Regions from separate parts of the Streptomyces sp. NPDC048434 genome, predicted to be linked through region 2. Evidence: predicted binding sites of a transcription regulator. Region 2 holds the regulator's gene; the other holds the start of a gene.
What was found. Region 2 encodes HrcA, which represses chaperone genes, less so after heat shock. Its sites were predicted from a motif close to TTNGCACTCNGNNNNNCNGAGTGCNAA; they were not measured.
Positions count from the first base shown of each region.

Region 1: the regulator HrcA is predicted to act here: its motif matches at 4,402-4,428, upstream of groES (co-chaperone GroES).

Region 1 covers NZ_JBICXQ010000011.1:9,634-20,192, forward strand. Annotated here, with positions in the region: gene ACGFWI_RS14790 (DUF2264 domain-containing protein) at 1-748, opposite strand, end outside; gene ACGFWI_RS14795 (hydroxyacid dehydrogenase) at 975-1,994, shown strand; gene groL (chaperonin GroEL) at 2,184-3,809, opposite strand; gene groES (co-chaperone GroES) at 3,945-4,253, opposite strand; gene ACGFWI_RS14810 (FtsW/RodA/SpoVE family cell cycle protein) at 4,767-6,125, shown strand; gene ACGFWI_RS14815 (methyltransferase domain-containing protein) at 6,690-7,901, shown strand; gene ACGFWI_RS14820 (hypothetical protein) at 7,909-8,274, opposite strand; gene tsaD (tRNA (adenosine(37)-N6)-threonylcarbamoyltransferase complex transferase subunit TsaD) at 8,396-9,535, opposite strand; gene rimI (ribosomal protein S18-alanine N-acetyltransferase) at 9,541-10,101, opposite strand; gene tsaB (tRNA (adenosine(37)-N6)-threonylcarbamoyltransferase complex dimerization subunit type 1 TsaB) at 10,098-10,559, opposite strand, start outside.
Region 2 covers NZ_JBICXQ010000007.1:25,691-36,249, forward strand. Annotated here, with positions in the region: gene ACGFWI_RS10215 (DUF3097 domain-containing protein) at 1-454, opposite strand, end outside; gene ACGFWI_RS10220 (MBL fold metallo-hydrolase) at 634-1,368, opposite strand; gene hrcA (heat-inducible transcriptional repressor HrcA) at 1,563-2,579, shown strand; gene dnaJ (molecular chaperone DnaJ) at 2,580-3,716, shown strand; gene ACGFWI_RS10235 (nitronate monooxygenase) at 3,814-4,902, shown strand; gene ACGFWI_RS10240 (16S rRNA (uracil(1498)-N(3))-methyltransferase) at 4,899-5,642, shown strand; gene ACGFWI_RS10245 (OsmC family protein) at 5,845-6,273, opposite strand; gene ACGFWI_RS10250 (histidine triad nucleotide-binding protein) at 6,509-6,868, shown strand; gene ACGFWI_RS10255 (ribonuclease Z) at 6,875-7,780, shown strand; gene ACGFWI_RS10260 (HAD family acid phosphatase) at 7,821-8,636, opposite strand; gene ACGFWI_RS10265 (glucarate dehydratase family protein) at 8,844-10,151, shown strand; gene ACGFWI_RS10270 (MFS transporter) at 10,321-10,559, shown strand, end outside.

The DNA.
Region 1 (10,559 bases), on a different contig from region 2:
AGGCGTTGTAGTGGTCGAATGCGCGGTTGTCGCCGTCCGAGTACCAGCCGTCGCCGCGGTACCAGTCCTCGATACGGGTCAGCGCGCGGTCGATGGCGGCCTGCGCGCGGACGGTCTCGATGCCCGCCGCGCGGAGGAAGCCGCCGACGGTGAGGCCGAAGAGCCACCAGTTGTTGTCCACGGGGGACGGGCCCAGGGCGGGCAGCAGCCAGTCGACGACGCGGGCGCGGACGCCGTCGTCGAGGGTGTCCCACAGCCAGGGGCGGGTCAGGCGCAGGCCGAGGGCGAGCGAGGCGGCTTCGACACGGGCCTGGCGGACGGCGTCGATACGGGGCCAGGAGTCGGGGTCGGCGGGCGTCAACTCGCGGGCGGTGGTGGGTTTTTCGGTGCCGGCGGCCAGGCCTTCCGCGTAGCGGGCGAGGTGGGCGTGCGGGTCATGGCCGTTGCTGCCGGCGACTCTGAGGGCGGCGAGCAAGAACGTCCGGGCGAAGCCTTCGAGGCCGTCCGAGCGGGGGCCGGAGGAGCTGGGGCGGGCGCCGGGCAAGGCGATCAGGCCGTGGCGGGGGGAGGCATGGGGAGCGGTGGCGTGGAGCAGCCCGTCGGCCATCGCCTCCCAGTGGGCGCGGGTCCAGCCGGTGTACGGGCTGCGGCGGCGGTCCTCGGGCGGGAGGGGGAAGGGGAGGGACGGGGAAGGGCGGGGCGGGTGATGCCGAGAGTGCCGGGGGCGTTCGGGGTAGGGCTCGGGCATGGCTTCCCCTGGGGCAGTTGGGCGGCGGCCGGGCGACGGAATCCTTCAACCGCGGCCGGCACCACGTCAATCGAACGCACGGGGAAGGGCATCGAAGGACCGGTCGGCGGGAAAGCCCCTCTCGTCGCCGGCAGCGGCACCTGGACGAACGACGACGGGCGACCGGGCAGGAGCACTGTTGATGCTTATCCAACCCACCCCTGACAAAGCCTCCGAACCTGCGGAAATGCCGTCCGTCCGGCCCGCCTTGCTGCTGTCGATGGGCCCCGGCATCGCCGGCCGGCTCCTCGACGGCGACCACCACACCCGCCTCACGGCCCTCGTCCGTACCGACCCGGGCCTCGTCGCACACGAGCTGGCCGACCCCACCCCCGAGGTCGCCGCCGCCCTCGCCGACGCCGAGGTGCTCCTCACCTGCTGGGGCGCCCCGCCGCTCACCGGCCGGGTGCTGGACGCGGCCCCGCGGCTGCGCGCCGTCGTGCACGCGGCCGGATCGGTCAAACACCACATCACCGACGCCTGCTGGGAGCGCGGTATCGCCGTCTCCTCGGCCGCCGCCGCCAATGCGCTCCCGGTCGCCGAGTACACCCTCGCCGCGATCCTCTTCGCCAACAAACGCGTGCTGCACTCCGCCCACCGCTACCGCGGCCTGCGCACACCGCACGACTGGCACCACGAGCTCGGCGCCGCCGGCAACTACCGCCGCACCGTCGGCGTCATCGGCGCCTCCCGCATCGGCCGCCGCGTCATCGAGCTGCTGCGCCCGTTCGATCTGCGTGTCCTGCTGCACGATCCCTATGTGACCGACGCCGACGCCGCCCGGCTCGGCGTGCGGCCCGTCCCCCTCGACGCGCTCTGCGCCGGCAGCGACATCGTCACCGTGCACGCCCCGCAGCTGCCCGCCACCCGCCATCTGCTCGGCGCCCGCGAACTGGCCCTGCTGCCCGACGGCGCGACCTTGATCAACACCGCCCGCGGCTCGCTGATCGACGGGGCGGCGCTGCTCCCCGAGCTGGTCTCCGGCCGCCTGCACGCCGTGCTGGACGTCACCGAGCCCGAACTCCCGCCTGCCGATTCGCCGTTGTACGAGCTGCCGAACGTCCTGCTCACGCCCCATGTGGCGGGGTCGCTGGGCACCGAACTCCACCGTCTGGCCGACCACGCCCTCCACGATCTCGAACGCTACGTCCGGGGCCGCCCGTTCACCGATCCCGTACGGCCGGAGCATCTGCACCACTCGGCCTGAACCGCCCGAAGCGGCGGCAGCGGGTGGCCCGGACCGGAGGGCACCGTGCCGCACAACCGGACCGGAGGGGCCCGTCCCGTACAACCGGACCGGAGGCGCCCGTCCCCCGCACAAACGGAGAACCCGGCCCCCGCACACGGCAGGGACCGGGTCTCGTACGTCAGGCAGCTAGCTGCCCGGCGTGTTGCGTCAGTGCGCGTGCCCGTGGCCGTGACCGGCCTCGGCCGACTCGTCCTCGGCGGGCTTCTCGACGACCAGGGTCTCGGTCGTCAGCAGCAGCGAGGCGATCGACGCGGCGTTCTCCAGGGCGGAGCGGGTGACCTTCACCGGGTCGATGACGCCGGCCTTGACCAGGTCGCCGTACTCGCCGGTGGCGGCGTTGAAGCCGTTGCCCTTGTCCAGCTCGGCGACCTTCGCGGTGATGACGTAGCCCTCGAGGCCGGCGTTCTCCGCGATCCAGCGCAGCGGCTCGACGACGGCGCGACGGACGACGGCGACACCGGTGGCCTCGTCACCCTCCTTGCCCAGGGAGCCTTCCAGCACCTTGGCGGCGTGGACCAGAGCGGAGCCACCACCGGAGACGATGCCCTCCTCGACCGCGGCGCGGGTCGCGGAGATGGCGTCCTCCAGACGGTGCTTCTTCTCCTTGAGCTCGACCTCGGTGGCCGCACCCACGCGGATGACGCAGACGCCACCGGCGAGCTTGGCGAGGCGCTCCTGGAGCTTCTCGCGGTCCCAGTCCGAGTCCGTGGACTCGATCTCGGCCTTGATCTGGTTGACGCGGCCGACGACGTCCTCGGACTTGCCGCCACCGTCGACGATGGTGGTGTCGTCCTTGGTGACGGTCACGCGGCGGGCGGTGCCCAGCACGTCCAGACCGGCCTGGTCGAGCTTGAGGCCGACCTCCTCGGCGATGACGGTGGCACCGGTGAGGGTGGCGATGTCGCCGAGCATGGCCTTGCGGCGGTCACCGAAGCCGGGGGCCTTGACGGCCACGGCGTTGAAGGTGCCACGGATCTTGTTGACGACGAGCGTCGACAGGGCCTCACCCTCGACGTCCTCGGCGATGATCAGCAGCGGCTTGGAGGCACCGGCCTGGATGACCTTCTCCAGCAGCGGCAGCAGGTCCTGGATCGAGCCGATCTTGCCCTGGTGGATCAGGATGTACGGGTCCTCGAGGACGGCCTCCATACGCTCCTGGTCGGTGACCATGTACGGCGAGAGGTAGCCCTTGTCGAAGGCCATGCCCTCGGTGAAGTCCAGCTCCAGACCGAAGGTGTTGGACTCCTCGACGGTGATGACACCGTCCTTGCCGACCTTGTCCATCGCCTCGGCGATGAGCTCGCCGACCTGCTTGTCCTGCGCGGACAGACCGGCCACGGCGGCGATGTCGGTCTTGTCGTCGATCGGACGGGCGGTCGCGAGGAGCTCCTCGGACACGGCCTTGACCGCGGCGTCGATGCCCTTCTTCAGGGCGGCCGGGGAGGCACCGGCGGCGACGTTGCGCAGGCCCTCGCGGACCAGCGCCTGGGCCAGCACGGTGGCGGTGGTGGTGCCGTCACCCGCGATGTCGTTGGTCTTGGTCGCCACCTCCTTGACGAGCTGGGCGCCCAGGTTCTCGTACGGGTCGTCGACCTCGACCTCACGGGCGATGGTGACACCGTCGTTGGTGATCGTGGGCGCACCGAACTTCTTGTCGATGACGACGTTGCGGCCCTTGGGGCCGATCGTCACCTTGACCGTGTCGGCGAGCTTGTTGACGCCGCGCTCAAGGGCGCGACGGGCGTCCTCGTCGAACTTCAGGATCTTCGCCATGGGTTGCTTCAAGTCCTCTCATTGCGATCCTCGGCCACGACGTGGGGACCGCTGTCGCTCAAACGAACTGCGCCCCTGCCCCGGGTTGTTTAGACGCGGGAACCAGGGGCGCAGATCACGGCAAATCTGGGTGACTTACTTCTCGACGATCGCGAGCACGTCGCGAGCCGAGAGCACGAGGTAGTCCTCGTTGTTGTACTTCACCTCGGTGCCGCCGTACTTGCTGTAGAGCACAACGTCGCCGACCTTTACGTCGAGCTCGATGCGCTTGCCGTCCTCGACACGGCCCGGGCCCACGGCCAGGACAACGCCCTCCTGGGGCTTCTCCTTGGCGGTGTCCGGAATGACCAGGCCCGAAGCCGTGGTCTGCTCGGCGTCGAGCGGCTGGACCACAATGCGGTCCTCAAGCGGCTTGATGGCAACCTTGGAGCTGGTGGTCGTCACGATCCGACCTCCCCCTTCGGAGATCTCACGGGGTTAACTGTCTGAGGTGGCGACCAGGTCGATCCGTCGTCGCGGGTGCCGGACCTGCCCGTCGCTGTGTGTCTGGCACTCGCCAGTGGAGAGTGCCAACGCCGAGACTATGACGCGGTTAGCACTCGGTCAAGCGGAGTGCCAGCGCGGCGGGGTGGGCTTCCTCCCACGCCGGTTGACCGGCCGTACGAAGTCACGGCCTCCGGAGGTCCGCAGCCCGCCGGCCAGGGCCGACCGCGGCGGGATCGGGGCGGGCCGGGAGCCGGGTGACGAGCAGGTTCCTATCAAATCGGACACACCTTCCCGTTCCCTCGCAACCACGCCACCGGCTGCCTCGTCTACCTCCCCGACTGCCGGGCCGACGAACCGGGCACCCCCGGCCGGCCGGCGGCCTGGAACGATCAGTGGCGGAGGAACCGCGTGCGTGGACAGACCAGCGTTCCCCGGGCCCCCGGGAAACCGGAGAGCGACGCCGAGCGCACCATGACGTTCGCCGCGCTGGCCCGGGCACCGGACCGCCGGCGGACCGAGGCATGGCTGCTCGCCTTCGCCGTGCTGATCGCGGACTTCGGCTACGCCTGCACCGGCCTGTCGATGACCGGCCGACTGCCCGGCGGGCTGACCGGCTTCGCCGTCAGCATGTTCTTCGTGGCACTGGTCCCGCATCTGGTCCTGCGCCGTTTCGCGCCCCGCGCCGATCCGTTGATCCTGCCGCTGGCGACGCTGCTGACCGGGATCGGCCTGGTGCTGCTGCACCGCCTGGATATCACCTATGCGCAGACGCCCCGGCTGAAGATCGCCGAGGCGGCGAGCGGGCAGCTGGTGTGGACGGTGATCGGGGTGGCCGTCTGTATCGCGATCCTGCTGGTGCTGCGCGATCACCGCATTCTGCAGCGCTACATCTATCTGACGATGGTGGTCGCGCTGGTGCTGCTGATGGCCCCGGCCTTCTTCGGCGCCGACATGTACGGCGCCAAGCGCTGGATCCTGCTCGGGCCGCTGTCGCTGCAGCCCGGCGAGTTCGTGAAGATCATGATCTCGGTGTTCTTCGCCGGCTATCTCACCGTCAACCGCGATGCGCTGGCGCTGGCCGGCCGCCGTGTCCTGGGCGTCCAGCTGCCCCCGGGACGCCAGCTCGCACCGATCTTCACCATCTGGGTGATCAGCCTGCTGGTGCTGGTCTTCGAACGGGACCTGGGCACCTCGCTGATCTTCTTCGGCGTCTTCGTGATCATGCTGTACATGGCTACCGAGCGCACCAGTTGGGTGCTCTGCGGCCTGGCCATGGCCGCGGTCGGCGCCACCGTCGTCGGCTCCACGGAACCGCACGTCAAGGGCCGCATCATGGCCTGGCTGCATCCGATGGACATCTTCCTGCCCCAGGCGCGGAGACCACCGGGCCTGATCTCCGACCAGGCCGCGCAGGCGCTGTTCAGCTTCGGCAGCGGCGGCATCTCGGGCAGCGGACTGGGCCGGGGCCACCCGGAGCTGATCGGCTTCGCCGGCAACAGCGACTTCATCCTCACCACCGTCGGCGAGGAGCTGGGGCTGGCCGGGGTGATGGTCGTGATCATGCTGTACGTGCTGCTCGCGCAGCGCGGACTGCGGGTGGGCCTGACCGCCCGCGACCCGTTCGGCAAGCTGCTCGCGGTCGGGCTCTCCGGGGCACTGCTGCTACAGGTCTTCGTCGTCGCCGGCGGCGTCACCGGCCTCATCCCGCTGACCGGCAAGGCCCTGCCGTTCCTCGCCAAGGGCGGCTCCTCACTCGTCGCGAACTGGGTGATGGTGGCACTGCTGCTACGGATCAGCGATCATGCGCAGCGGCGCCGTGAGCCGGCTTGAGGCCCCACGTTTCCGGCTGTCCCGCCGTGATGGTTTCGCGCCGTTGCGCCTGCGGCCCTTCCCGCGTTGTCGACTGCCCCGCCGTGATGGTTTCGCGCCGTTGCGCCTGCGGCGGGCGTGGGTTTGTCGGGTGCGGTGACGGCCCTACGGACTTCGTCCTTCGGTCCGTCCCCTCCCGTAGGCGGGTGGGAGAGGTGAGCGGGGGCGGGCGTTGTGTGTCCCGTTTCCCTGTGCTTGCGTCCACAGGGCGCGCCTGATCGCTCACGCTTGCCCCCGCCGGCCTCTTCCCACCCACCCACGGGAGGGGACGCGCCGCAGGACGAAGTCCGGAGGAGCGGCACCGCACCCGACAACACCACGCCCGCCGCAGGCGCAACGGCGAGACGCGAGACGGCGGGACAGCCAACAACGCGACAAGGGCCGCAGGCGCAACGGCGAGACGGGACACGGCGGGACAGCCGACAACGCGGGGAGGCCCGCAGGCGCAACGGCGGGAAAGCCGACCACGCGGGAAGACCCACAGGCGCGGCGGGAACGCCGACAACGCGGGTAGACAATGACACCGTGAACGACCTCGACACCTTCGTCGCCCTGCTCGCCCCGGAGGGGCAATCGCTGCTGGCCGAGCTGCGTGACCACGACCCGGCGGACGAACTGGCCACCGCGACCCGGTTGCGCCGCGATCACCCCGCGCCGCTGGTCTCCGCCGCACTCGGCCAGGCCCGGCTGCGGCAGCGCGCGGCGGCGAAGTTCGGCGCGGACGCGCGGCTGATGTACTTCACGCCGAACGGCGTCGAGCAGTCCACCCGCGCCACGGTCGCCGCCCACCGCGCCGCCCGGCTCGCCGCACTGGGCATCCGTACGCTGGCCGATCTGTGCTGCGGCATCGGCGGCGACGCGATCGCGCTGGCCCGGGCCGGGATCCGGGTACTGGCCGTCGACCGTGACCCGCTGGCCTGCGCCGCGGCCCGGGCCAACGCCGAGGCTCTGGGGCTCGTGGAGCTGATCGAGGTGCGCTGCGCGGATGTGACGGAGGTGGACACCGCCGGATATGACGCGGTGTTCGTGGATCCGGCGCGGCGCAGCAAGGCGAGGGGCGGCCGCATCTTCGATCCCGAGGCGTACTCGCCGCCGCTGTCGTGGGCCGTCGAGACGGCCCGTACGGCGCCGGTCGCGGCCCTGAAGATCGCGCCGGGGGTGCCGCACGACGCGCTGCCCGAGGACGCCGAGACGGAGTGGATCTCGGACGGGGGCGACGTCAAGGAGGCCGTGGTGTGGTTCGGCACGGCGGAGGGCGGGGCGGCCGGGCCCACGCCGGGCGGCCGCCGCGCCACTCTGCTCCCGGCCGGGGACTCCCTGCTCGGCGCCGGGCTGCCGGACCCCGAGCCGGGGCCGGTCGGGGACTGGCTGTACGAGCCGGACGGGGCGGTGATCCGTGCCCATCTCGTCGCGGATGTCGCCCGGCAGATCGGCGGGCGGCTGATCGATCCGACGATCGCGTACCTCACTGCGGACCGGCTGGCCGAGACGCCGTATGCGACCGCCTACGCGATCACCGATGTGCTGCCGTTCCACGTCAAGAAGCTCAAGGCGCTGCTGCGGGAGCGCGAGGTCGGGATCGCGGTGATCAAGAAGCGCGGCTCGGCGGTGGAGCCGGAGGAGCTGCGCAAGAAGCTGAAGCTCGGCGGCGGACGCAACTCCTGCACGATCTTCCTGACCCGGGTCGACGGCGCCCCCACGATGCTGCTGGGGCACCCGGCGGCGGACGCGCCCTGACCGGTGTTCACGCCAGGTCGGTGAGGTCCTCGGCGTAGATCTGGGAGAGCGGCTGCGGGCCGACGTACTGCTGGCAGGTGCACTGACCCGCCTCGTACTGCACCGGCTTGTGGTCGGCGTCCCAGGCGACCGCCACCTCCACCAGCTCATGACACTTGCCCTTTTTGTCATGCTTGGCGAGGTGGTGGGTGCAGCCGCACACCGGCTGCGGTGGCTGCTGCGCGGCGGCCAGCTCGTGCCGCTCCTGACGGGCGGTCTTCAGCCGCTCCATCTTGCGTTCGTGCCGCGTACGCAGCGCCGTACGGGCGGTGTCGGCGACCTTCGCGAAGCCGCCCGCCATGAAGAAGATGAAGACCCACCAGAACCAGTCCACAGCCTGCCGCCTCCCCACGCGCGCGCCCGGTGCTGCAGTCAGGGTAAGACCTCGGGGCGGAGGGGCGGGCCAGGGGAGGCGCGAGGACTCGCAGAACGACAAAACGAGCCCTCGCCCGGCCTCAGGAGTAGAGGTTGTGCTTGCTCATCTCGTGGACGTGGTCGTGGTCATGGTGGTGGGCGGCCGCGGCGGGCGGGGCATCGGGAGCCTCACCGGGCACATGCGGTTCGGTGACCGGCAGGGACGAGTCGGCGGAGAGGTCCCAGGCGGAGGCCGACCGGCCCCGTGCGACCATCTCCGCGCCCAGGGCGGCGACCATCGCGCCGTTGTCGGTGCACAGCTTGGGCCGCGGCACCCGCAGGGTGATCCCGGCGTCCTCGCAGCGGCGCGCGGCCATCGCCCGCAGCCGGGTGTTGGCCGCGACCCCGCCGCCGATCATCAGGTGGTCCACACCGTTGTCCTTGCAGGCCCGGACGGCCTTACGGGTCAGCACATCCACCACGGCCTCCTGGAAGGACGCCGAGACATCCGCCACCGGCACCTGCTCGCCGGCCGCCCGCTTGGCCTCGATCCAGCGGGCGACGGCCGTCTTCAGGCCGGAGAAGGAGAAGTCGTAGATCGGGTCGCGGGGTCCGGTCAGCCCGCGCGGGAAGCGGATCGCGTCCGGGTTGCCCTCGCGGGCGTAGCGGTCGATGACCGGGCCGCCGGGGAAGCCGAGGTTCAGCACCCGCGCGATCTTGTCGAACGCCTCGCCCGCCGCGTCGTCGATCGTCGAGCCCAGCGGCCGGACGTCGGAGGTGATGTCCGGGGCCAGCAGCAGCGACGAGTGGCCGCCGCTCACCAGCAGCGCCATCGTCGGCTCCGGCAGCGGGCCGTGCTCCAGCTGGTCGACGCAGATGTGCGAGGCGAGGTGGTTGACGCCGTACAGCGGCTTGCCGAGGGCGTAGGCGTACGCCTTGGCGGCCGAGACGCCGACCAGCAGCGCGCCGGCCAGGCCCGGTCCCGCGGTGACCGCGATCCCGTCCAGGTCGGAGGCCGCGACCCCGGCGTCCTTCAACGCCCGCTGGATGGTGGGAACCATCGCCTCCAGGTGGGCGCGCGAGGCCACCTCCGGCACCACGCCGCCGAAGCGCGCATGCTCGTCGACGCTGGAGGCGACCGCGTCGGCGAGGAGGGTGTGGCCGCGGACGATGCCGACGCCGGTCTCGTCGCAGGAGGTCTCGATGCCGAGGACGAGCGGTCCGCCGCGTGAGTCAGCCATGAGTGTCAAGTTCCTTGTACGGAGGGTGCTTCGGAGGAGGTCTGGGTGGTGCGGCGCATGACGAGGGCGTCGATGTTGCCGGGCTGGTAGTAGCCGCGGCGGAAACCGATCGGCTCGAAGCCGAAGCGCTCGTAGAGGCGCTGGGCGCGAAGGTTGTCGACCCGCACCTCCAGCAGCACCTCGTGGCATTCGAAGTCCGTTGCGGCACCGAGGAGTTCGGTCAGCAGCCGGGCGCCGAGGCCGGTGCCCCACTGGTCGCGGGCGGTCGCGATGGTCTGGATGTCGCCGGTGCCGTCGACGGCGGCCAGGCCGCCGTAGCCGACCAGCCGGCCCGCCAGCTCGGCGACGAGGTAGCGGCGGGTGGCGTACGGCCCGCGCGCATGGGCCAGCTCGGACCAGAACATGCCCGGCGACCAGGCGTCCTCGGGGAAGAGCTCCCGCTCCAGCTCCAGCACCGGCGCGATGTCCCACCAGCGCATCTCGCGCAGCACCGCGGCGGGCTGCGGGGTACCACCGCGCGGCGGGGCCGCCGAGGGGCGCTGGTCGGGCGACGGGCGGGTGGTCACTGGGGAGTGACCACCTTGTAGTTGGCGGGCACCTGGGCATCCGGGCGGCGCAGATACATCGGCTGCGGGGGCGGCAGCTCCTCGCCGGCGGCCAGCTTCCCGGCGGCCAGCGCGGCCAGCGCCCCGGCGGACTGGTGCTCGGGGGCCTCGCGCCGTACGCCGGTGAAGACCGTGTCGTAGAGCAGTGCGCCCGCGCCCACGGCGGGGACGCCGGCCACCTGGTCGGCGATGTCCGCGGGACGGTCGACGGCGGGCTCGGTGAGGCGGGTGATCGTGCGGGGCGCGGCGGAGTCGCTCGTCGAGGGGCCGGCCGCGTAGCGCGCCCAGTAGACCTCCTTGCGGCGGGCGTCGGTGGCCACGACGAACGGCTCGGTGAGCCCGGAGGCATGGGCGAGGCCGTCCAGGGTGCACAGGCCGTGGACGGGTACGCCGAGCGCCGCCCCGAAGGTCGCGGCGGT
Region 2 (10,559 bases):
GGTCGTCGATGCCCTCCAGGTACTCCACGACGACGCCCTCGATACGCAGGTCGTCGCCCCACACCCGCTCCACCAGCTCGGCGTCGTGCCGGCCCTCCACATAGACGCGCCCGGCGCGGGCGACCCGTGCGCGGGCGCCGGGCACGGCGAGTGATCCCGATGCCGTACGCGCCGGAGCGGCGGCCGCCGGCCTGTCCTGGGGACGTACGAGCGTGACCACCCGCCCCTCCAGGAGGAAGCCGCGCGGCTCCATGGGGAAGACCCGGTGCTTGCCGAAGCGGTCCTCCAGGGTGACCGTCGGGCCCTGCGCCGTCTTCTCGCAGCGGATCACGGCGCCGCAGAAGCCCGAGGTGACCTCCTCGACGACCAGATCGGGATCGGCCGGCACCTCCGGGGCGGGCCGCTGCTTCTTCCAGGGCGGGGTGAGATCGGGGCTGTAGCGCCTGTTCTGCATCGAGTAGGGCCTGTTCTCTGCGGGTGGTCGGTGTTTCGGCCGGGGGGCGTGGGGCGTCCCCGGGGGATGCAGTCAGGGCGGGGTGAGGCCGGGGCCGTGGCGCTTGCTCTGCATGGGGCCTGTTCCGTCGGGCGGGCGGGTGGTGGTCAGGACAGGGGCGATGCCGAAACGGGCGGCGGTCAGGAAGGCGCGACGCCGAAGCGGGCGGCCAGGGCGTCGCGTTGGGCACGGACGAACGGGGCGTCCACCACGGCGCCATGGCCGGGAACGTACCGTGCGTCCTCACCGCCGAGGGCCAGCAGCCGCTCCAGCGCGCCGGGCCACTGCTGGGGCAGCGCGTCGGGGCCCGCCTGGGGCTCGCCGGACTCCTCGACCAGATCCCCGCAGAAGACGATCTCCGCTTCCCCGCGCCGGCCCGGTACCAGGACGGCCAGATCGTGGGCGGTGTGCCCGGGGCCGACGTTGGCGAGCAGCACCTGCCGGTCGCCGAGCTCGACGGTCAGCTGGCCGTGCACGTGGTGGTGCGGGGCGACGAGCAGATCGGCGGCCTCCGCGGCGGCATCCGCCTCGACGCCCTCGCGGACCGCGGTCCGCCGCAGCTCGTCCTTCTCGCGCCGGAGCAGCTCGCCAAGGCCGGCCGCGCCGAACACCTCGACGCCCGCGAAGGCGGCCGTGCCCAGGACATGATCGAAATGCGGATGGGTGAGCGCGACATGCGTCACTTCCCGGCCCAGTACGCCACGGATCGACCGGCGCAGATCCGCGCCGTCGCGAAGGGTCGCGCCGGTGTCGACGATCATGACGCCGGTGGTCCCGGCGATCACCCCGACCGTCTCGTCCCAGCCCGGCATCCGGCGCCTGGCGACGCCGTCACCGAGTCGTTCCCAACCGGCCTCTTCCCAAGCAGTGTGCATACCGAGACGCTAGCGCCATCGCGATAGCGTTGCCCGACAGATCGACCGAACACGGTCATCGGGCAAGTACTCCGCGCGGCCGCCCTTGCCGCAGCCGTGCTACCCGGCCGTACACTGGCTCAGGGTCTGGCACTCGGCTTGCGTGAGTGCCAGGAGAGACGAGACGGCGGACGGCCGGACTGGAGGTGCGCGGGATGCTCAGTGAACGCAGGCTGGAGGTGCTGCGCGCCATCGTCCAGGACTACGTCGGGACGGAGGAGCCGGTCGGCTCCAAGGCGCTCACCGAGCGCCATCGGCTCGGGGTCTCCCCGGCCACCATCCGCAACGACATGGCGGCCCTGGAGGACGAGGGGTTCATCGCCCAGCCGCACACCAGCGCCGGGCGGATCCCGACCGACAAGGGCTACCGCCTGTTCGTCGACAAGCTGGCCGGCGTCAAGCCGCTGTCCAGCCCGGAGCGGCGGGCGATCCAGAATTTCCTGGACGGCGCCGTCGACCTCGACGACATGGTGGGCCGCACGGTCCGGCTGCTGGCGCAGCTGACCCGGCAGGTCGCCGTCGTGCAGTATCCGTCCCTGACCCGGTCCACGGTCCGGCATGTCGAGCTGCTGGCCCTGGCCCCGGCCCGGCTGATGCTCGTACTGATCACGGACACCGGCCGGGTCGAGCAGCGGATCATCGACTGCCAGGCACCGTTCGGCGAAACCTCCCTGGCGGATCTGCGGGCGCGGCTCAACAGCCGGGTCGTCGGCCGCCGGTTCGCGGATGTGCCGCAGTTGGTGCAGGATCTCCCGGAGTCCTTCGAGCAGGACGACCGCGGCACGGTCTCGACAGTGCTGTCGGTGTTGCTGGAAACTTTGGTGGAAGAGACCGAAGAGCGGCTGATGATCGGCGGTACCGCCAATCTCACGCGCTTCGGGCACGATTTCCCCCTGACGATCCGGCCCGTGCTGGAGGCCCTTGAGGAGCATGTGGTGATGCTCAAGCTGCTCGGGGAGGCCAACGACTCGGGCATGACCGTACGTATCGGGCATGAGAATGCCCATGAAGGCCTGGCGTCCACATCGGTCGTCACGGTCGGCTACGGTTCGGGCGACGAGGCAGTCGCCAAACTCGGCGTGGTCGGACCGACCCGCATGGACTACCCCGGAACGATGGGAGCGGTACGCGCAGTGGCACGTTACGTCGGACAAATCCTCGCGGAGTCGTAAGTGGCCACGGATTATTACTCGGTCCTCGGCATCAGCCGTGATGCCTCGCAGGAACAGATCAAGAAGGCCTTCCGTCGGCTGGCGCGTGAGCTGCACCCGGACGTGAACCCGGATCCCAAGACCCAGGAGCGGTTCAAGGAGATCAACGCCGCTTACGAGGTCCTGTCGGACCCGCAGAAGAAGCAGGTCTACGACCTCGGCGGCGACCCGCTCTCGCAGGCCGGCGGCGGCCAGGGCGCGGGCGGCTTCGGCGCGGGCTTCGGCAACTTCTCCGACATCATGGACGCGTTCTTCGGCACCGCGTCGCAGCGCGGGCCGCGCTCGCGCACCCGCCGCGGCCAGGACGCCATGATCCGGCTCGACATCGAGCTGAACGAAGCGGCCTTCGGCACGACCAAGGACCTCCAGGTCGACACCGCCGTCGTCTGCACGACCTGCAGCGGCGAGGGCGCGGCGCCCGGCACCTCGGCGCAGACCTGCGACATGTGCCGCGGCCGCGGTGAGGTCTCGCAGGTCACCCGGTCCTTCCTCGGCCAGGTCATGACGTCCAGGCCGTGCCCGCAGTGCCAGGGCTTCGGCACGGTCGTGCCGACCCCGTGCCACGAGTGCGCCGGCGACGGCCGGATCCGCTCCCGCCGCACGCTGACCGTCAAGATCCCGGCCGGTGTCGACAACGGCACCCGCATCCAGCTCGCGGGCGAGGGCGAGGTCGGCCCCGGCGGCGGCCCCGCCGGTGATCTCTATGTGGAGATCCACGAGCTGGCGCACTCGGTCTTCCAGCGGCGCGGCGACGATCTGCACTGCACGGTCACCATCCCGATGACAGCGGCGGCGCTGGGCACGAAGTGTCCGCTGGAGACGCTGGACGGGGTGGAGGAGATCGATGTCCGGCCCGGTACCCAGTCCGGCCAGTCGATCCCGCTGCACCAGCGCGGGGTGACGCATCTGCGCGGCGGCGGCCGGGGCGATCTCATCGTCCATGTCGAGGTGATGACGCCGTCCAAGCTCGACCCCGATCAGGAAGAGGCGCTGCGGCGGCTGGCCAAGCTCCGCGGGGAGGAACGGCCCACGGGGCAGTTCCAGCCGGGGCAGCAGGGCTTGTTCTCGCGGCTGAAGGATGCGTTCAACGGGCGATAGCCCCAGGTCGGCCCGGGGAGCCGAAGCCGTTCGCGCTGCGGCGCAGCGGCCTCGGACCCGGTTCGGAACGGCGCGGTGGGCGTGACACGATGTGCTCATGCCCACCGCACTGACCGATCTCTGCCGCTACCCGATCGTGCAGGCCCCGATGGCGGGAGGCGGCTCAGGACCCGGGCTGGCCGCCGCCGTCTGCGGCGCCGGCGGTCTCGGCTTCCTCGCCGCCGGCTACAAAACCGCCGACGGCATGTATCAGGAGATCAAACAGCTGCGGTCGCTGACCGGCCGGCCCTTCGGCGTCAATCTCTTCATGCCGCAGCCCTCGCTGGCCGACGGCTCCGTCGTCGAGGTCTACCGCGAGCAACTCGCGGGCGAGGCCACCTGGTACGAGACCGAGCTAGGTGACACCGACGGGCCCATCGACGACGGCTACGAGGCCAAGCTCGCGATCCTGCGGGACGACCCGGTGCCGGTGGTGTCCTTCACCTTCGGCTGTCCCTCGCGCGCCGTCCTCGACGCCTTCGCCAAGCTCGGTACGTACACGGTCGTCACGGTCACCACCGCCGCCGAGGCGCAGGCCGCGCAGTGGTCGGGCGCCGACGCGGTGTGTGTGCAGGGCGTGGAGGCCGGCGGCCACCAGGGCACCCACCGGGACGATCCGCATGCGGACGGGACCGGCTCGGGGCTGGGCCTGCTGGCGCTGCTCGGCCAGGTCCACGAGGCCGTGCAGATCCCGGTGATCGCCGCGGGCGGGCTGATGCGCGGGGCGCAGATCGCGTCGGTGCTGGCCGCCGGGGCGAGCATGGCGCAGCTGGGCACCGCCTTCCTCGCCACCCCGGAGTCGGGCGCCAACCCGCTGCACAAGCACGCACTGACCAACCCGCTGTTCACGCATACGGAGTTGACCCGGGCGTTCTCCGGGCGGCCGGCCCGCGGACTGGTGAACCGCTTCATGCGCGAGCACGGCCCGTACGCCCCGGCCGCCTACCCGGCCGTCCACTACCTCACCTCCACCGTGCGCAAGGCCGCGGCCAAGGCGGGCGACGCGCAGGGCATGAACCTGTGGGCGGGACAGGGGCACCGGCTGGCGCGGGAGCTGCCCGCCGCGCGGCTCGTGGAAGTACTGGCGGTCGAACTGGACGCGGCGCGCGCCGCGTTGAGCCTCCCGGGTGCCGGCAGAGCCTCATGACCGCGCCGGTATTCCTCGTCGATTCGCTCGCGGACGTACGGGCCGGCGGCACCCTGACCCTGGACGGCCCCGAGGGCCGGCACGCGGTGTCGGTGCGCCGGCTGCGGGTCGGTGAGGAGGTCGTCCTGACGGACGGCCACGGTGCGGGCGCGCACGGCACGGTCGCCGCCGTCGAGGGCAAGGACCGGCTCACCGTCGCGGTCACGGAGCTGCGCACCGAGGCCCCGCCGAACCCCACGATCACCGTCGTCCAGGCGCTCCCCAAGGGCGACCGCGGCGAGCTGGCCGTCGAGACGATGACCGAGACCGGGGTGGACGGCATCGTGCCCTGGGCGGCGGCGCGTTGCGTCACCCAGTGGAAGGGCGAGCGGGCCGCCAAGGCGCTGGGCAAATGGCGCGCCACCGCCCGCGAGGCGGGCAAGCAGTCGCGTCGGCTGACCTTCCCCGAGGTCGCGGACCCGCTGACGACCAAGCAGGTGGCCACCCTGCTCGCCGACGCCGATTTCGCGGCCGTCCTCCACGAGGAGGGCAGCTCGCCGCTCGCCACCGCCGAACTCCCCGCCGAGGGCCGGATCGTGCTCGTCGTCGGGCCGGAGGGCGGAGTCTCCCCGGAGGAGCTCACCCTCTTCGCCGAGGCCGGCGCCAAGCCCTACCGCCTGGGGACGACCGTGCTGCGCACCTCCACGGCGGGCACCGCGGCCACGGCGCTGCTGCTGGGGCGCACGGGGCGCTGGAGCTAGCGCACGGCTTCCGGATCGGCCCGGATCGGCCCCGAGGTCGGTCCGGATCGGACCGTGGCGTCCAGTGCGGCGCCCTATCGCGGCGGAGCATCGTCCGTGTACGGGGCGTACCCGGGCGGGGCGGCGGCGCGCCGGCCGCCCCAAGGGCCCGTCGGCGCACCCCCGTTGGGTGTGCGGTGACCGGCCCCGGGCGGCTGCCGGGTCAGATCAGCTCTGCCGCCAGCGTGATGTTCTTGACGCCCGCCAGCGCCTGGCTCACCGGGCAGTTGGCCTTGGCGTCCTCGGCCGCCGCCCGGAAGTCCTCCTCGGACAGACCGGGGACGCGGGCCTTGACGGTCAGTGCGATGGCGGTGATGCCCTCGCCCGGCTGGAAGGTGACATCCGCCCGGGTGTCCAGGGCCTCGACGGTGTAGCCCTTGCCCGCCAGGCCGTGCGAGAAGGCCATGGAGTAGCAGGAGGAGTGGGCCGCCGCGATCAGCTCCTCGGGGCTGGTGACGCCCTCGGGCTGCTCCGCGCGGGCGGGCCAGTTCACGTCGTAGGTACCGACCTTGGAGGAGTCCAGGGCGACGGTGCCCTTGCCCTCCAGGAGGTTGCCTTCCCAGTGGGTCGTGGCGGTGCGCGTGGTTGCCATGGTGCATAACTCCCGGTTGTGGGCGTAAGCGATCACCGGCCAGCTTAGGCGTGCACGCGCCGATCCGCCGTCGCGGCCGTGGCGGAGCCGGCCGCGGGCGCTCCCGTGCGGCGGGCCGTGCGGGGCGGGGAAGCCGCGCGGCGTGGGGTGGGGTGGGCCCTCGGGTGCGGCCCGCCCGGTAGCATCCGAGGCCGTGCGCACCGTGCGTACGACCAAGACCTGGGAGGTGCCGCCGGTGGCGGGAGAACCGCAGGCCGACTGCCTGTTCTGCAAGATCGTGGCGGGGGAGGTACCGGCGACCATCGTCCGGGAGACGGACACCACCGTCGCGTTCCGCGACATCAACCCCCAGGCGCCCACGCACGTCCTGGTGATCCCCAAGGTGCACTACCCGGACGCCGCGAACCTGGCCGCCGCCGAACCGCAGATCGTCGCCGACATACTGCGCGAGTCCCGCGAGGTCGCCGCCGAGGACAAGGTCGAGGACAGGGGCTACCGGGTCGTCTTCAACACCGGCGCCGGCGCGGGCCAGACCGTCTTCCACGCCCACCTGCACGTGCTCGGCGGCCGCGGCCTCCAGTGGCCCCCGGGGTAAGCGACCGTGTCCGTACGTGAATTGGTGGTCCTCGGCACCGCGAGCCAGGTCCCCACGCGGCACCGCAACCACAACGGCTATGTGCTGCGCTGGGACGGCCAGGGGCTGCTCTTCGACCCCGGCGAGGGGACCCAGCGCCAGATGCTGCGCGCCGGGGTCGCCGCCCACGACCTCCACCGGATCTGCATCACGCATTTCCACGGCGACCACTCGCTCGGCCTGGCCGGGGTGATCCAGCGGATCAACCTCGACCGGGTGCCGCACCCGGTCACCGCCCACTACCCGGCGAGCGGCGAGCACTTCTTCGACCGGCTGCGCTATGCCACCGCGTACCGGGAGACGGTCCACCTGGTCCAGCGGCCGGTGGCCGTCGACGGTGAGCTGGAGCGCTCGGCGTCGTACGTCCTGGAGGCGCGCAAGCTCTCGCACCCGGTCGAGTCGTACGGATACCGCCTCATCGAACCGGACTCCCGCCGGATGCTGCCGGAGCGGCTGGCGGCGCACGGCATCGCCGGACCGGACGTCGGGCGCCTCCAGCGGCTCGGCGAGCTGAACGGCGTCACCCTCGACGAGGTGAGCGAGCAGCGCCCCGGCCAGCGGTTCGCGTTCGTCATGGACACCCGGCTGTGCGAGGGCGTCCATGCGCTCGCCGAGGGGGCGGACATGCTCGTGATCGAGTCGACGTTCCTGGACGAGGACGTCCAACTTGCCCTCGACCACGGGCACTTGACCGCCGGGCAGGCGGCGGAGGTGGCGGCGTCGGCGGGGGTGCGGCACCTCGTGCTGACGCACTTCTCGCAGCGTTACGACGACCCCGCGGAGTTCGAGCGGCAGGCCCGCGCGGCGGGCTTCACGGGGGAGTTGACCATCGCCAAGGACCTGATGCGGGTGCCGGTGCCCAAGCGGCGCTGAACGCCCGGCGGAGGGCGGTCCGCCGGGCGCGCGCCGCTTCCTACGGCAGGTAGTACATCGGGTTCGGCAGCTTGAACGTCCGGTCCCCGGCGCCGCCGTTCAGATCGCTGTACTGGTCACCGAAGTTGGCGACGACCCGGTAGCCGAGGGACTCGATGTGCTTGCGGGTGCCCGACTTGTACTCGACGGTGGTGCAGGTGGCGCCGCAGGGCAGGTAGGCCGGCGGGTGCTCCTTGTTCTTCAGGTAGACGTGCCGGCGGTCCAGGGGCACGCCGTAGCCGACGTTCTTGAGGTTGCGGACGCTCCAGTCGCGCTGCGCCTCCTTGCGGCCGGTCAGGAAGAACACCTCGGCGCCCTTGTCGTGGGCCCAGTTGACGAGCCGGTTCATGCCGAAGACGGGGTCCATGTCGGTGTGGGCCAGGTACTTGTCCTGGCTCTCCTCGGTGTAGTGGAAGCCGACCTGGAGCTCGTAGTTGTAGGTGAGCAGGGTGGTGTCGTCCATGTCGAGGACGATGGCCGGCTTGGCCTGCTTGCCCGTCCGGCCGTGCTGCGCGAGGGCCCTGGACAGATAGCCGCGCGCCTTGGCCTCGATGCCGTGGACCTGACGTGCGTAGTTGCTGTGCGGGGAGGCGTAGTGCTCGCCGTCCGCCGTCACCGTGTCGCCGTAGTACGCCTTGATCTTGTCCTGCACCTGCGTGAGGTTGGGGATCTCCTTGTCGGTGCGCGGCACGGAGTGTTCGGCGGTGGCCTGGCCGATGCCGAAGACCGCGGTGCCGGCGACGAGGGCGGCGACCGTCGTGGCGCCGAGGCGGGCCCTTCGGGAGAGGGCGGGGCGGAAACGGGCGGGGCGCGGCATGCGCGGCTCCTCAAGAAGACATGAACGGGACTCCGTAGGTCTAACAGAGCCTCATTTCGGTATCTACGCGCGAAGATTCAACCCTTGGTAAAGGCTCATGCGGTGCGGGCTCTTGACGGTCGTGAGGCGGGCTCCCTAACCTCCAACTCCATCTGTAGACGCCATCTACATATGAAAACAGCCCTCGATCGCGTAGGAGCCTCCTGGATGACGGACGCCAAGAACCGCCTCACGATCACCGAGGTCCGGCTCACCCCGATCCTGGTGGCCGATCCGCCGCTGCTGAACATCCAGGGCGTGCACCAGCCTTATACCCCCCGGCTGATCATCGAGCTGACCACCGAGGACGGTGCCACCGGGCTCGGCGAGACCTACGGGGACACCAAGTACCTGGAGCTGGCCCAGCCGTTGGCCAGTGCGCTGATCGGCCGGTCGGTCACGGACCTGAACGCCCTGCCCGCGCTCGCCGCCGAGGTGTGCGGTGACTCACCGGCCGCGACCGGCGCCGACGCGGTGGACGTCGGCGGGCTGCGCGGCGTCCAGACCGCCGACAAGCTGCGGCTGTCCGTCCTCTCCGGCTTCGAGGTCGCCTGCCTGGACGCCTGGGGCCGGTCCGCCGGACTGCCCGTGCACGCCCTGCTCGGCGGCAAGGTCCGCGACCGCGTGGAGTTCAGCGCCTACCTCTTCTACCGCTGGGCCGGGCACCCCGGCGGCCGGGGGGAGCGTGACGACTGGGGCGCGGCGCTCGACCCGGCCGGCGTCGTCTCCCAGGCGCGCCGGTTCGCCGACACCTACGGCTTCACGTCCTTCAAGCTCAAGGGCGGGGTCTTCGCACCCGCGCAGGAGATCGCCGCGGTCCGGGCGCTGGCCGCCGAGTTCCCCGGGCAGCCGCTGCGGCTCGACCCCAACGGCGCCTGGAGCGTACGGACTTCGCTGGCGGTGGCGGAGGAGCTGCGGGACGTCCTGGAGTACCTGGAGGACCCGGCGAGCGGTACGTTCCGGATGGCGGAGGTGGCCGCCGCCACACCGCTCCCGCTCGCCACGAACATGTGCGTGACGACCTTCGACGAGATCGCCGAGGCGTTCACCCGGGGCGCCGTCCAGGTGGTGCTCTCCGACCACCACTACTGGGGCGGGCTGCGCGCCACCCGTGAACTCGCCGCCGTCTGCCGCACCTTCGGCGTCGGCCTGTCCATGCACTCCAACACCCACCTCGGTATCAGCCTCGCCGCGATGACCCAGGTCGCGGCGACCGTGCCCAACCTCGACTACGCCTGCGACAGCCACTACCCCTGGCAGACCGAGGACGTCCTCACCGAGCGGCTCACCTTCCGCGACGGCCGGGTGGACGTCAGCGACGCCCCCGGCCTCGGCGTCACCCTCGACTGCGACCGGCTCGCCGTACTGCACCGCCGCTGGCTGGCCGACGACGGCGGCCTGCGCGACCGCGATGACGCCGCGGCGATGCGGCTGGCCGACCCGGACTGGGCCGCCCCCGCCATGCCCCGCTGGTGACCCCCGGGGGCCCGCCCCAACTCCCCGGCCGTCCCTGGGCGGCCGGACGACAACGGAGTCGCATGTGAGCACCGCCCCGGACCACCCCGCCCCTCAGGAGCCCCGCGACCCGCATCTGCAGGGCGCCGTGGGGAAGATCTTCAAGCGCGTCGTCCCGCTGTTCTTCGTGATGTTCGTCGCCAACTACGTCGACCGCGTCAACATCGGCTTCGCCCAGGACCAGTTGCGCGCCGACGTCGGCATCTCCGCGGCCGCCTTCGGCTTCGGCGCCGGCCTGTTCTTCGTCGCGTATGCGCTCTTCGAAGTGCCCAGCAACCTGCTCATGGAGCGATTCGGCGCGAAGCTCTGGCTCACCCGGATCATGATCACCTGGGGTCTGGTGGCCACCGCCATGGCCTGGGTGACCAG